Glaciimonas sp. CA11.2: one gene and its partner. The protein of the gene in region 1 binds, or shares a complex with, the protein of each later gene. Links are inferred from orthologs where the notes say so. Each region holds a gene or a part of one and is shown on either strand. Other genes may lie near its edges.

What was found.
Region 2: the proteins of trxB (region 1) and trxA are in contact, whole or in part, in a crystal structure (PDB 1F6M), measured with the Escherichia coli proteins. The link is inferred for Glaciimonas sp. CA11.2 from one-to-one orthologs.

What each region holds. Positions count from the first base shown.
Region 1 is NZ_JAVIWL010000001.1:4,713,452-4,720,920, forward strand. What follows is about bases 2,623-5,536. They hold trxB (thioredoxin-disulfide reductase), read left to right. Parts: upstream 2,623-3,558; coding sequence 3,559-4,515; downstream 4,516-5,536. Other genes in these bases: RGU75_RS20475 (DNA translocase FtsK), read right to left, coding at 2,623-2,920; RGU75_RS20485 (hypothetical protein), read left to right, coding at 4,685-4,876; RGU75_RS20490 (Smr/MutS family protein), read left to right, coding at 4,912-5,536. Outside these bases: outer membrane lipoprotein chaperone LolA, read right to left, coding at 1-246; more of RGU75_RS20475, read right to left, coding at 590-2,622; more of RGU75_RS20490, read left to right, coding at 5,537-5,586; RGU75_RS20495 (siderophore-interacting protein), read right to left, coding at 5,782-6,666; RGU75_RS20500 (PadR family transcriptional regulator), read right to left, coding at 6,666-7,262.
Region 2 is NZ_JAVIWL010000001.1:718,208-725,648, forward strand. The notes cover bases 1,938-4,823. They hold trxA (thioredoxin TrxA), read left to right. Parts: upstream 1,938-3,160; coding sequence 3,161-3,487; downstream 3,488-4,823. Other genes in these bases: RGU75_RS03050 (PD-(D/E)XK nuclease family protein), read right to left, coding at 1,938-2,804; rho (transcription termination factor Rho), read left to right, coding at 3,659-4,823. Outside these bases: more of RGU75_RS03050, read right to left, coding at 48-1,937; more of rho, read left to right, coding at 4,824-4,921; RGU75_RS03065 (MFS transporter), read left to right, coding at 5,370-6,668; RGU75_RS03070 (type B 50S ribosomal protein L31), read left to right, coding at 6,913-7,182. UniProt on the Escherichia coli protein: Participates in various redox reactions through the reversible oxidation of its active center dithiol to a disulfide and catalyzes dithiol-disulfide exchange reactions.

The DNA of each region.
Region 1 (7,469 bases):
TTGCAACACTTGCTCGTATGGCTTGGTATAGGTCCAAATAAATTTACCAGGACGCGCAAAAATAAAAGTGCCAGAAGAGGTCGTCGACACCTTTGGTTTATTTGTCCCGCTATCGGTTGTCACCAAACGTTGCGTGAACTCGCCCTTGGCAGATTGCGTACTGCTAACAAAGGACTTAAATTGTTCGAGCGCAGTTGCACTTGCCATGCCCGGCAGCAAAGCCGCGGACAGGGCTAGTATGCACATGACTTTGCGTACCTTGCACGGCGCTCCAAACCCACTACTTGCCGATTCTTTTGATTTATTCATCACAATGTTGTTACCTTCGATTGCTTGCCGGTTTTGAATCACAATAACTTTCATTTCAGAGTCACTATGGCAAAGACAATCACCACCGATCATCGTTGCAGAAGTTTGTTTGAGATAGCCACTTATCCATAAAGGCCCTGAACATTTTACGGCGTTCTATCTGTCCATCTTCAGCTATCAATATTTCCAATTTGAATGGTTTTGGGATAATCGCATTATTGGACAACCTTTTAACAACCCACCTAGGCCGCATCAACCGCTTTTACCCTACCATTCGAATTTACTCCGGATTGCCAACCGGCACCAAAATCTCACGATTTCCGTTTGATTGCATGGTCGAGACCAATCCACTTGTTTCCATTTGTTCAAGCAAGCGGGCCGCGCGGTTATAACCGATGCGTAAGTGTCGTTGAACCAGCGAAATCGAGGCACGACGATTCTTGAGCACGATAGCAACTGCCTGATCGTATAACTCGTCGCCTTCAGAACCACCGGCTGCCACGCCACTGCTACCGTCGACACCATCCTCCATAACGCCGCCTTCCAAAATACCTTCGACGTAATTCGGCTCGCCTTGTTCCTTCAAATAATCGACCACCCGATGCACTTCTTCATCTGACACAAAAGCACCATGGACCCGAATCGGCAAACCCGTACCGGGCGGCATGTACAACATATCGCCCATCCCGAGCAATGCTTCTGCGCCCATTTGATCAAGGATGGTACGAGAATCAATCTTGCTGCTGACCTGAAACGCGATCCGGGTAGGAACGTTGGCCTTGATCAAACCTGTTATGACATCTACAGATGGACGCTGTGTCGCTAAAATCAAGTGAATACCGGCCGCGCGCGCCTTTTGTGCAATCCGGGCAATCAACTCTTCGACCTTTTTACCCACAACCATCATCAAATCAGCCAACTCATCGATAATCACAACGATGGTGGGCAATTTTTCAAGCGGTTCTGGGGCGTCTGGTGTCAGGCTAAACGGATTTGGAATCTTGTCTTCGCGTTTGTCAGCATCGATGATCTTCTGGTTATAGCCAGCAAGGTTTCGTACACCCATCTTAGACATCAACTTGTAGCGCCGCTCCATCTCATTGACGGCCCAGTTCAACGCATGACCGGCCTGCCGCATATCGGTCACGACTGGCGCGAGCAAATGTGGAATGCCCTCGTAAATGGATAATTCCAGCATTTTTGGATCGATTAAAATCAATCTGACCTGCTTGGGATCGGACTTGTAAAGCAACGATAAAATGGTGGCATTAATACCCACCGATTTACCTGATCCGGTTGTTCCCGCCACCAGCAAATGGGGCATTTTGGCCAAATCAGCGACTACCGGATGACCGCCAATATCCTTACCCAAGGCAATCGTCAGACTAGAGACGCCATCGTTATAGACTTTGGAGCTCAGAATTTCAGTCAAACGCACAATTTGGCGCTTTGGATTTGGCAACTCCAGACCCATGAACATTTTGCCGGGGATCACTTCCACTACGCGTATTGATGTCAGCGACAACGAGCGTGCAAGGTCGCGCGCCAGGCCGACAATCTGGCTACCTTTGACGCCGGTTGCCGGTTCGATTTCATAGCGCGTAATAACGGGACCGGGATAGGCCGCGACTACTTTTACCTGTACGCCAAAATCCGAGAGCTTTTTTTCAATCAGGCGGCTTGTAAATTCCAGGGTTTCAACGCTGACCGTCTCCTGCACCGGTGGTGCTTCATCAAGCAAAGACAAGGGCGGCAAGTTGGTATCTGGGAGGTCCTGAAATAGCGTCGTTTGCCGCTCTTTCTCGACCCGCTCGGATTTTTGTACATTCACAATTTGCGGCTCAATCCGGATCGGTGCTGCCTCAACGGTTTTGGCGCGCTCCTGCACGACTACTTCTTCTCGCTTGACGGCGGCGACATGGCCGACCTTGCGATCTTCACGGGCGGCGATCAAATTTCTAAGCCAGAGAATGGCGCCTTCAACCCCGTGGCCGATACGTTCCGCGACAGTTAGCCACGAAACATGAAAAAACAGACTGACGCCGAGTGCAAACAGCAATAGCAACAATAACGTAGCACCGGTAAATCCCAGCGCGCTTTGTGCATTACCGCCTATTAAACGGCCTAATACACCTCCCGGCGCACGTGGCAGCTGCATGTGCAACGAATACATCCGCATATATTCGATACCCATACTTCCGACCAGTATCAATACGAAACCAACGCCACGCAAAATACCTTCGTATGGATGTTCTTCTTCGCGATCAACGTCTACCTCAAAACGATGTGATATGCGCTGATAACCACCCCACAACGAACGTAATAACAAGACACACCACCACCACGCCGACGCGCCGAAGACAAACAGCATCAAGTCTGCCAGCCATGCACCTAAGTGTCCGCCCCAATTATCGAGATGCGGCACGACTCGCGCCTGCGACCATCCCGGATCTGCTTTGGAATACGTTACAAAAATGATCACTAAATAGGCGGTCAGGACCGCAAAGATGATCCAGCGTGCCTCAGATAGCAGGCGAACCAGCCGATTCTGTGTTGGAGGCGCTGGTTTCGGTTTAGCGCTGCGGGTATAAGCTTGCGTTGTTCTAGTCATAAATCCAATTGGCAATACTAATACTGGTTAATACTGAAAATACTGATTGAAACGCTTCGACCAAACGCTGATCGTCCATCATTCATTGCTTACTTCCACTTTGACGGTCAGTAAGAACCAAACTGATCTCTAACTTGCTCATTTTTGCACCGTCAGACGCTTGCAAGTCTATGAAAAAGCAGGTAATAGACCTCCGTACCTTTTCAACAATTGCCCTACCACTACATTAACAATGTGAAATTATGCACTGTAATGGGCCTCGAATGATGGAATGGTATGCATCCTTTGATGCAGCGCGGCAAATTGGTTCTCGCTATCAATACAATTAGTTTGTTCCACACGTCAAAGTCGCTGCTTCGACTATAATCTTAACCAGTTTTGAGGCAACATTTGGATACATCGAGAGAATATTTACGTTTTATCAGGGATTGCCAACTTTATACCAGTCCCTGTGTAGCCTGTTGAGGTAGCTTGAAATCCACACCCAACCTCCCCATGTTAGAAAATATGAAAGAACGACGGTCTTTTTGCAGCGCTTTTGCCCGTTATTTACCCCGCTGAGACATCGGGAGGCTTGATTTGTTAGCAAGATAGCCGCTTGCATCCGATGCCCACGACAATTTCACTGAGATTATTTTATGACCACCGAAAAAACCATTAAGCACGCCAAAGTATTGATTCTTGGCTCTGGCCCCGCCGGTTATAGTGCTGCGGTCTACGCAGCACGCGCCAATTTGAATCCCGTGTTGATTACCGGCATCGAACAAGGCGGTCAGTTAATGACCACGACCGACGTCGAAAACTGGCCGGGCGACCACGGCGGCGTCCAGGGTCCTGATTTAATGCAACGTCTGTTAAAGCATGCAGAAGAATTTAAAACGGAAATCATTTTTGATCATATCCACACCACTAAATTATCAGAAAAACCGTTTCGCCTGATCGGTGACTCTGGAGAGTACACCTGTGATGCGCTGATCATCGCCACCGGCGCATCAGCGCAATATCTGGGCTTGCCTTCGGAAGAAGCCTTCATGGGTAAAGGCGTATCAGCCTGCGCCACATGCGACGGTTTCTTTTACAAAGGTCAGGAAGTGGCAGTGGTCGGCGGCGGCAATACCGCAGTTGAAGAGGCACTATATCTCTCCAATATCGCCACTAAAGTCACCCTGGTCCACCGCCGTGAAAAATTCCGCGCCGAGCCTATTTTGATCGACCGCCTGATGGCGAAAGTTGCCGAAGGTAAAATTGCCATCGAATACAACCATACATTGGAAGAAGTCACTGGCGACACCAGCGGTGTTACCGGCATGAACATTAAATCAACCGTTGACGGTACGGTCAAGCCAGTAACCTTACACGGTGTATTTATCGCTATCGGTCACAAACCGAACACGAGTATTTTTGAAGGCCAACTGACTATGCACAACGGCTACATCAAAACCAAAACCGGCCTTGAGGGCATGGCGACGGCAACAAGTGTACCGGGCGTATTTGCCGCTGGCGACGTGCAGGATCACATTTATCGTCAAGCGATTACCAGCGCCGGAACCGGCTGCATGGCTGCGCTGGACGCTCAGCGCTTTTTGGAAGAATAAAGACCATGCCGTTGCCATCTCTGGTCGGCAACGGCGTTATTATGAGTACGTTGAGAACCACGCATTAAGCACGTTCGCTTGCGACCCCGTTTGTAGTCCATCTGATGTTTGCCATTGCATACAGACGCAGCGGATGGGCTTAGCAGAACACCCTCCCGAAGGAAGCCTCATGCCCGCCCCAATCAAAGACTTTAACGATCTTAAGTTTCTTCAACAAAAATTGAAGGCGGAAGAAGAAGTTCGTCTGGTCGAAGCAGCCGAACGCAAGCAACTTGCCGAGCAAGCTGATCGCGACGCCAATGTTTTTCGAAAGAGTGTTGGCAACATCCAGCCACTCGTATCGCCGTCAAAGAAAAAATAATCCGAATTTGAGACCACGTACATTTAAACCACGCTATGTCTGGCCCAATCAAAGATTTTCGCGCACTCAAACCGCTACGCAAAGAACTGACAGCGCAGCACCAGGCCCGACAAGAAGCTGCCGCTGAAGAGCTGCGCCAAAAACAACAACTAGAGCGTGAGAGCGAACAGTTTAGTCAAAAAGTAGGACCGGTCTTCCCACTGAAATCATCCAGCAACGCCCCACCGCATCAGCACCATCCAAAGCCCTTCCCCCGCACTAGCCAACACTTTACGCATCTGGACGCATCGTCACAGAACTCAGCTATTCTGGAAGCTTCGCTTTCAGATCAATTTAGTATAGAAAACCTGCTCGACTCGGACGATCATCTGCGCTTCGCCCGCGATGGCGTCGGGGCCGACGTGCTGACAAAACTCCATCGGGGACATTGGGCTATACGGCAACAGCTTGATTTGCATGGCCTGCGTACCGATCAGGCCCGCGACACACTGGCCGAATTTCTACAACTAGCCATTAAACGGCGTTGGCGCTGTGTGGCGGTCATTCATGGCAAGGGGTTCGGTTCTGTGAATCAAGTCCCCGTTCTCAAGGGCAAAGTGCGTGACTGGTTGGTGCAAATCAATAGCGTGGTAGCGTTCTGTCAAGCCAGCGATGCCAACGGTGGCTCAGGTGCAATAGTGATTTTGCTCAAAGCGCAATTGCGCGATTAAGCCGATCCGCCCAAGACCGGAATTCACCATGTCTTAGCGCTTATCCGGGTCACAATTAGACCTACAAGCTGACCGACGAATGCAGATCAGATTCGCGTCAATCACCAATCGTATCCCTCGACAGTAAGCGGTACGTTCCCCGCATCCCGCTAAAAGAAAGTTGGTAGAAGAACGTAACGGCTACGCGGCGCAAGTTCACCCGTCATACGAATCGTGCGTTGCCATGCTTCCTTTGCGCCAGTAGCCTGAAGCGCGGATCATTTTAGGATTAGCGGCGCACTCCGTCACCAGATACGCGCGCAAGGCTTTCGCCTGGGCTGACTCACAGCCGATCCATGTATGGAAAATACCGGGCGATATCTGCACATCATGCAATGCATCCAGTAGCGGCGCATCACCTTGGGCGGCATCACTACGATGTACCCACACAATGTCAAACTCGGCGGCACTTTCAAACGTGATGTGATCGGCGGGTCCGTCCACCTCAAGTAAAACCGTAGCCTTGGCGTTTGGCGGCAGTTCAGCAAGTCGCCTCGAAATGGCAGGCAAAGCCGTATCGTCGCCAATTAAAAGATGCCAATCAAAACCTGTTGGCACGATGAACGAACCTTTGGGTCCGCCAACGCCTAATTGTTGACCCGGACGCGCTTGCTCAGCCCACAACGTAGCTGGTCCAGCGGTATGCAAGGCGAAATCGATGTCCAGAGTACGAGCAGCGGCGTCAAATCGGCGTGGAGTGTAATCGCGCATAATCGGTTTTATACCTTCAGGCCAAATAAGACCGTCTGGGCCCATCGTCGGGATCACTAGTTTGCCGGTCAATGGATCCGGGAAAAACAACTTAACGTGATCGTCAAATCCCAGGCTAGAAAATCCTTCCAACGCGTCGCCTTCGAGCTTTACGCGCACCAGATGTGGCGTGATTCGCTGCACTTCACGCACCTCGAGCACGCGAAAACGCATTGGATAACGCACACGCTGCGGGGCAAGTGCAGACGCCCGATCAGACGCATGCTGCGTTATTGAGTCGGCCTGTTCGCAAAGGCCATTGGAAAATGTGTTATTAGTCGAGGTATTCATTAAATTTGCTCCAGTTGTTGCGCCGCATGATCAAGCACAGCAGCGAAAGCGTTGGCTTGCTCCGATGTTAGCGCATCACGCGAGAGCCGCATACGCATCGCCAGCTTAAGATTTTCAATCGCCCGCATTACCTGATGCGGGCGACCACCACGCGGACCAGCGCCATCAACGCCACCTTGCATACGCGCCAGCATCGCGTCCACGGTTACGCGGTTTTCCGCAAGAAAAGCCCGGCCGGCATCGGTGATGCAATAGCGCTTACGTCCTCCTGCATCGGCTTCTTCAACCTGAAGATAATCTTGCTCTTCCAGCAATGTCAGCGTGGGATAGACGGTACCCGGACTTGGGCTGTAACTTCCACCGACGCGATCCTCGATCAGTTTGATCAATTCATAACCATGGCTGGGCTTGTCACTGATCAGTTGCAGCAGTACGAAGCGCAAGCTGCCGTGACTAAAAATCCGGCCTCCTCTTGGACTGTGGACACCCCTTCCGCGATGCTCGCCAGCCGATCCCTCGCTATGACCGCCATGACCGCCATGATCATCGTGACCGTCGCGGCTTATGTTGCATTGAAAATCTCTGAAATATCGCATGACTATATCTCTTTAACTTATTTAGATTTAATTAAGATATATCTAAATAGGGTCTAAGTCAAGATTCTGTTTTATTGATATGCACTTGGCAACTGCCGACATTTCCCCAAGTTGGCATTCATGTCTTCCAAGTCAGCTAACGTATGACGTTGGCTTTAAGATTAAGACTGACGCCACTTTTTCTGAGTTCTCCGCAAAATAAGCGTC
Region 2 (7,441 bases), 4.0 Mb from region 1 along the record:
GCCAGCTTGGCCATCATGGTGTATTGATGTTGGAGTGAGGTCATCCATTACCATGCCCCTTTGCGGCACAAACCACGTACATCGCAATACTGACATACCGACTCGGCACCATTGGCGACCATTGGTGCGCCATCGGAAATCGCCTGCATTGTGTCCTTAATATGCTCTTCCAACATTTTTTGCGCCTGTGCATAATCTTGTGCCACTACATCACCGATTTTGTCCTTGGTGATTTCAAGTGCCACGTAATGTGCGGCGTCCACCGACACGTCTGATAACAAACCATAGAATGCCAATTGATGATCTTCATGGTCTTTTAATTTCTTGTTTAATACGGCAATACTATTCGATTTATAATCCAGCACGGCGCGTTCGCCAGCATCGTTTTGATCAATCCGATCCACGCGTCCGTGTAACGTTATTTCGCCCGTTCGCAATGGCAATATTTTTTCATAAGCCTGTTCGCCAAAAACAAAATTCCACCCATTCGCTTCGCGCTCGTTAGCCCACATTACGTAGGCAGAAATCACTTTCTGCCAACGTGCATAATAGCCGAGCGCCGCCGCATTTTTGGCAATCACCTTGTCGAATAATTGCTGCGATATATCGACCAATACAGCAACCCGCTGATCATGGTTATTGGCAATCGCCTCATCGCGAATTGTTTCGTGATAGGTTTCCAAAATCTGATGTAACCAACCGCCGTAATCCCGCTTTTCCGGCATATCGGAAAGTTCATCAAGGGAAGTCAATCGCAACATCCGTTGCGCAAAAAATTGATACGGGCAAGATACGAAACTGTTGTAGCCACTAGAAGATAAACGCGTGGGACGCAACGCGCTAGCAACTGGTGCCGGCATCGCTGCCGGGATCTCGAGCAAACTGCGCTCGACAATCGGCGCCCGATGACGCGGTAACGACGCTGCACCCGACCGCGCCAGCGTCAGTTCCAGCCGCTCAATCCACGGGCTTACGGGATTTGGCTCGCCATCCTGATGCGCTTGCCAGGACAACACAACCAACGGATTCATCGCCAGCAACTCTGCTACATCGCGCATTTGCTGGCGCTGACGACTTTCACGTGTCGCCAGATTTAACTCGCGTCGGACAGTATTCGCAAAAAACAGCGTCTCCTGGGGTTGCGAAGGAAGATGACTGCTATCAGCACCAACCATCAACACCGCATCAAAGTGTCGCAAACGCGCACCGTTCAGTGGAAGCATCACCACGCGTCGATCGATGGCGGGACTGATGAAGCTGGTCTCATCCATTTGCAGGTTGACCAATGCCCGCCATTCTGAAAATGAGAATAAGGCATCACCTCCTTCATCATCCTCCATGCCAGCAATATTTTGCAGCATCTGCAAAACCTGTTGACCGGCAGGATCAGCGTTCAGTGCACTTGTCATGCCGAGCACCTCGAACACCGTTCCCGTATTGATCCACCCGCGCAGCGTTTTGCGGCCAGCATATAAGTTCGCTTGCTGCGCCAGCGTGGCAACCATTTTTTGCGCGTCAGGAAGATCAGTCAGCGCATAAATGACACTATTCCATTCACCCAGTACATTCGCCCTTCGCAGTGCGATTTCGACCGCCATTACCTGCGCCGATTTATCAGGCATATCAGCCAATGCAAATGGCGACTTCAAAAAATCCAGCAGCGCGGTTGTTTCACCGCGTTGGGTGACAACATCAAACCAGGCAGCGATAGCCGATGCCGCGCGCGTGGTCGACAACTTCCAGCCAGTCTCATCAGCAACGTGAACCTGTGCCCGTTCCAGCAAAGCACGTATCCGCCGTGCAACGACACGATCTTGCGCCACGATCGCCAGTTGCGTTTTACCTGCGTGCAACCAGTCAAGTACCGTCTGCGCACCCTGCACGGCCTCGTCTTCGATACTTTGCGCTGCGCATAGGGCGATACCCGGCGGCAATGCAACATTAAATTCTGCCGACGCAAATAAGTCGTCCGGAGGTGTCGGAAGCTGGCTCTCGGGCGTCGCCGCGACATCAATCAACTCCGGCCATGCAGTGGTATATGCCGAGGCGATAGTGTCAACGCGCCAGTCAAGTGAAATCTGCAAAACGGGCTGATATTGTGCGTAAGCCTGCAAAAATGCGCGTTCCATCGGCTCCGGCTCGACCGAACTAATCCATGCTAACGGTGAGTTGGCCTGCGCTGCAAATCGCAGCATTTGACCAAAACGCACTGCAAGCGCATCGTCGCCATCGAGCTGACTTTTCCAGATTGACCAGACCAGTTCGGTCTCGTCGGACAGTAGCTCGCGAGAACTCGGCGTCAATTCTTCAAGCGCAGTCTGCCAGCGCTGCGCAACGTCGCTCGCATCCTGCATCGACGGCAGCAAGGCCTGCGTCAACTCATCTGATAGGGATAACAGCGTTTGCGCCAACGGTAGCAAATCGGTATTTCGCCTCGCGGTAAATATTTTTTTCAGCCAGGCATGCTGTCGTAACTCCGAATACAACCGCATCAACCGTTCACTACCTGCGCTGGCGATAGGAGCATTCAACGCTGGCGGTAAGGTATCAAGCAGGGCTGATAAGGTATTAATCCGCGGCGGTACAAATGCACCCGGTAGTGCGCTCGCCAGTGCCGCTCTTAACAGATGCGCGTGCGCAAATGCCGGAACGACCACTCGCCAGGCAGACAGATCACGATTATTTTCGCCTCCGCTTTCAAGCGAGGCTGCCGATAAAGCACGCGCCACTTCCGGCCAAAACGCGTTGGAAGGCGGAATAGAGTGCAACGTCAAGCGGGATTTTAATAAAGACGGTGGCAACATGGACTCACAAAAAATAAGGTGTGGATGAAGCCAGCCACGCAAGAAATCTGCGGTGCTGCTCGTTTTAGCAACAATTGTTTTGCATTTTATGCGAGCAATCGGTGAATATAAGTAAAAAATAAGCAAAAAAAGAAGATCGTAGTCTCCCCTTTTTATTAAAATCGGTTATGATTTAACGAACACCCCGCCGCAACACCATCTAATCACACCCGCAAAACTTGAAGTCCCGCACGGCGCCCCCACTTATTCATTAGAATAGGGACCCAACGCGGGATCCAACGCAGGTAAGCCGCCCAGGTGAACAGATAAGTTGACTTGGTACACAATCATTTTTTTTCCCTCTTCCAGAGGAACTCATGAGCGAAAACATTAAACATATTACCGATGCATCCTTTGAACTAGATGTGCTTAAATCAGACAAACCCGTATTGGTCGATTTTTGGGCCGAATGGTGTGGTCCATGCAAAATGATTGCACCCATTCTGGAAGAAGTCGCCAAAGAATACGACGGCAAAATCCTGATCGCCAAGATGGACGTTGATGCCAATCAGGCAGTACCTGCCAAATTTGGTATTCGCGGTATTCCAACGTTGATTCTGTTCAAAAATGGTGTTGCCGCTGCTCAAAAGGTAGGCGCTTTAGCAAAAGGGCAGTTAACATCTTTCATCGATAGCAATATTTGATGTAAACTAGTCGACATTGCGGTGGTGCGCCCGCGCCGCCGCTTATATTTTCAGAGATACAGTACAATTTAAGTACGAGTAATGTAGAGACACAGTACAAGCAAGATACTACTCACACCACGAAGTCCCCTCCCCCACCAGACAATTCCCACCCCGGGATACTCATATACTATGCATTTATCCGAATTAAAGGCGCTACACGTCTCAGCACTGCTAGAAATGGCAATTGGCCTAGACATTGATAACGCCGCGCGCTTGCGCAAACAAGAACTGATGTTCGCCATTTTGAAAAAACGCGCGAAATCAGGAGAACAAATTTTTGGCGATGGCGCGCTTGAAGTCCTGCCTGATGGCTTTGGCTTTCTGCGCTCGCCCGACGCCAGTTACATGGCGTCCACTGACGACATTTATATCTCGCCCTCACAAATCCGCCGTTTCAATTTACACACCGGCGATTCGATTGAAGGCGAGGTCCGCACACCGAAAGATGGCGAACGCTATTTCGCACTGGTCAAAGTTGACAAGGTCAACGGCGAATCACCAGAAGCGTCGAAACACCGCATTCTGTTTGAAAACCTGACGCCACTGCATCCGAACAAGCCACTTCCGCTAGAGCGCGATATGCGCGGTGAAGAAAACATTACGGGTCGCATCATCGATATGATCGCGCCTATCGGTAAAGGCCAACGCGGTTTGTTGGTGGCATCGCCAAAATCCGGTAAATCGGTCATGCTGCAACACATTGCGCATGCGATTACGACCAACCATCCCGACACTGTGATGATCGTCTTGCTGATCGACGAGCGTCCTGAAGAAGTGACCGAAATGCAGCGCTCAGTGCGCGGTGAAGTCGTCGCGTCGACTTTCGATGAACCCGCAACTCGCCACGTTCAGGTTGCTGAAATGGTGCTTGAAAAAGCCAAGCGCCTCGTTGAGATGAAAAAAGACGTTGTGATTCTGCTGGATTCGATCACCCGTCTGGCCCGTGCTTACAATACCGTGATCCCTGCTTCCGGCAAGGTATTGACCGGTGGTGTTGATGCAAATGCACTACAACGTCCAAAACGTTTCTTTGGCGCGGCCCGTAACATCGAAGAAGGCGGCTCGCTGACCATCATCGCAACGGCGCTTATCGAAACCGGTAGCCGCATGGATGACGTGATTTACGAAGAGTTCAAAGGTACCGGTAACATGGAGGTCCACCTTGAGCGTCGCCTTGCAGAAAAACGCGTTTATCCGTCGATTAATCTGAACAAATCCGGCACCCGCCGTGAAGAATTGCTAATCAAGCCAGATCAGCTGCAAAAAATCTGGGTATTGCGCAAGTTGCTGTATAGCATGGATGAAATCGAAGCGATGGAATTCATCCTCGACAAAATCAAATCAACGAAGACCAATCTGGAATTCTTCGACATGATGCGACGCGGTAACTAATCAATTGGATCAATTTGGGCCTTCGTCATAACTGATGACAATAAGCTCAAATCGAAACAATTGAAGCAAAATGTGTAAAGGGTCTGACATGCGAAAGCTTGCCGGACCCTTTTTTGTAACTGCAATCTGCTAACCAACATTTTACCAAATCGGCCTGAGGCCATGAAGAGCGGCTAAAAAACTCTTAAACCCAAGCAATTTTTTCTATTGCCTGTAGACATAATCGACCGATGAGAACAGAATTATGGAACGTGCAAACACGCAGTTTTAATTAACAAATAACTAACAGCAAGAGACCTTAAGAAGTTCAAGAATGCCATCCTCGCATTACTCGTTAAACAATATCCTCATTTGAAGATCGAAAACTCACCTCTTGGCCTCGGTATTCCCAACGGCTAAGTAAAACAACAATACTAATCTTCAACTTTAATTTTCTGGCGGAAAAAACATGACAATCACCAAGTCCAGCCCATCAAAAGTCGCTACCGTCCTGCGCGTTACCAGCGGTAACTTCATGGAAATGTTCGATTTTTTCCTCTTTGGGTTCTACGCAACGTACATCGCAAAGACCTTTTTTCCTGCGAGTGATGAATTTGCATCACTGATGCTGACTTTTATGACCTTTGGCGCAGGATTTTTGATGCGTCCTTTAGGAGCAATCATTCTGGGTGCATACGTTGACCGCATTGGCCGACGCAAAGGGTTGATCGTTACCCTCGCACTCATGGCAATCGGCACCATGCTGATCGCCTTTGTTCCTGGCTACGCCACCATCGGCTATCTGGCTCCATTTCTGGTGTTAGTCGGTCGCCTTCTCCAGGGCTTTTCTGCTGGTGTTGAACTTGGCGGCGTTTCTGTCTACCTGTCCGAAATGGCAACTCCCGGTCGCAAGGGATTTTATGTTAGTTGGCAATCGGCAAGCCAACAAGTCGCGATCATTTTCGCTGCAGCCCTCGGTTATGGCCTTCAGGTCTGGCTTCAGCCCGCTCAAATCGCTGACTGGGGCTGGCGCATCCCATTCTTTATCGGTTGCATGATCGTGCCTGTATTGTTTGTCATACGCCGCTCGCTGCAGGAAACAGAAGAATTTTTGGCCCGTAAGACGAAACCGAACATGCGCGAGATTTTGCGCTCGATGGTCGATAACTGGGGTCTTGTGGTGGCTGGCATGATGCTGGTATCGATGACAACCGTCTCGTTCTACCTCATCACCGTCTACACACCGACATTCGGTAAATCGGTGTTGAAACTCAGCACCACAGACGCGTTGGTTGTCACCTTTTGCATCGGTATCTCCAACTTTATCTGGCTCCCGATAATGGGCGCATTATCTGATCGCATAGGTCGCCGTCCTTTACTGCTGGTATTTACGGTCCTTACCATCCTCACCGCCTATCCAACCTTATCCTGGCTGGTCGCAGCACCGAGTTTTGAGCGGATGCTGATTGTTGAGTTATGGTTGTCATTTTTATATGCAAGTTACAATGGTGCGATGGTCGTAGCACTGACCGAAGTCATGCCGGTGGATGTCCGTACTGTTGGTTTTTCTCTGGCGTATAGCCTTGCAACTGCCATTTTTGGTGGTTTTACACCAGCGATTGCGACTGGCTTGATTCAAATGACCGGTAACAAAGCTGCGCCGGGTCTGTGGATGAGCTTTGCCGCCATCTGTGGTCTGATCGCAACACTGGTACTGTATCGAAAAAGTGGCAACCAACGCACATCGGCAGTAAAAGCATCAGCCTGAGTCGACAGGCGCTAACAAGGCGCTTCGTTAATCTTGCAAGATAAAAAGAAGGTAGCACTCGGGGCTGACCGCAATTTGTTGCCGGTCAGCCTATGAATTCGCTCCTCATGACTGAATCCACAGAATACATGTCGTTTTACTGTATAATCGCGTGTTTTCCACCTTGGCAAGTGATCGACAATCGGGTCAAGAAGCATGGCGACCGACGAAGTGACGATTGGCTACCGAATTTTTAGAGGCAATTATGAAAGACGGCATTCACCCAAATTATCGTGAAGTTTTATTCCAAGACATGTCTTGCGATTTTAAATTCGTCACACGTTCGACTATTCAAACACGCGAAACAGCAAACTTCGAAGGTAAAGACTATCCTCTAGTGAAGATTGAAGTTTCTTCGGAATCGCACCCGTTCTACACTGGTCAACATAAAATCGTTGATACAGCTGGTCGTGTCGACAAATTCCGTAAGAAATTCGGTACTGTTGGTTCGAAAACATCCGTCGCTGCAGGTTAATTCCTATCAGCGTAGTCGATGTTTCAAAAAGGCAGCTATGGCTGCCTTTTTTAATTTCAGCAACGCATTCCTCATCCAATGCATTGCCACTTGCAAGTGATGTCTGGCAAGGCTAGTTGAAGTCAACTGATACTGGCAAAACGTAAGCGATAGTAAGTGATGTCTCACGCAACCAGCGAATCGCTATAATTGCCAAAGACTTTCTACCCGATACGCTGTGCCCTATGCCGTTTTTGCGGCACAATACTCCCCCAACTTA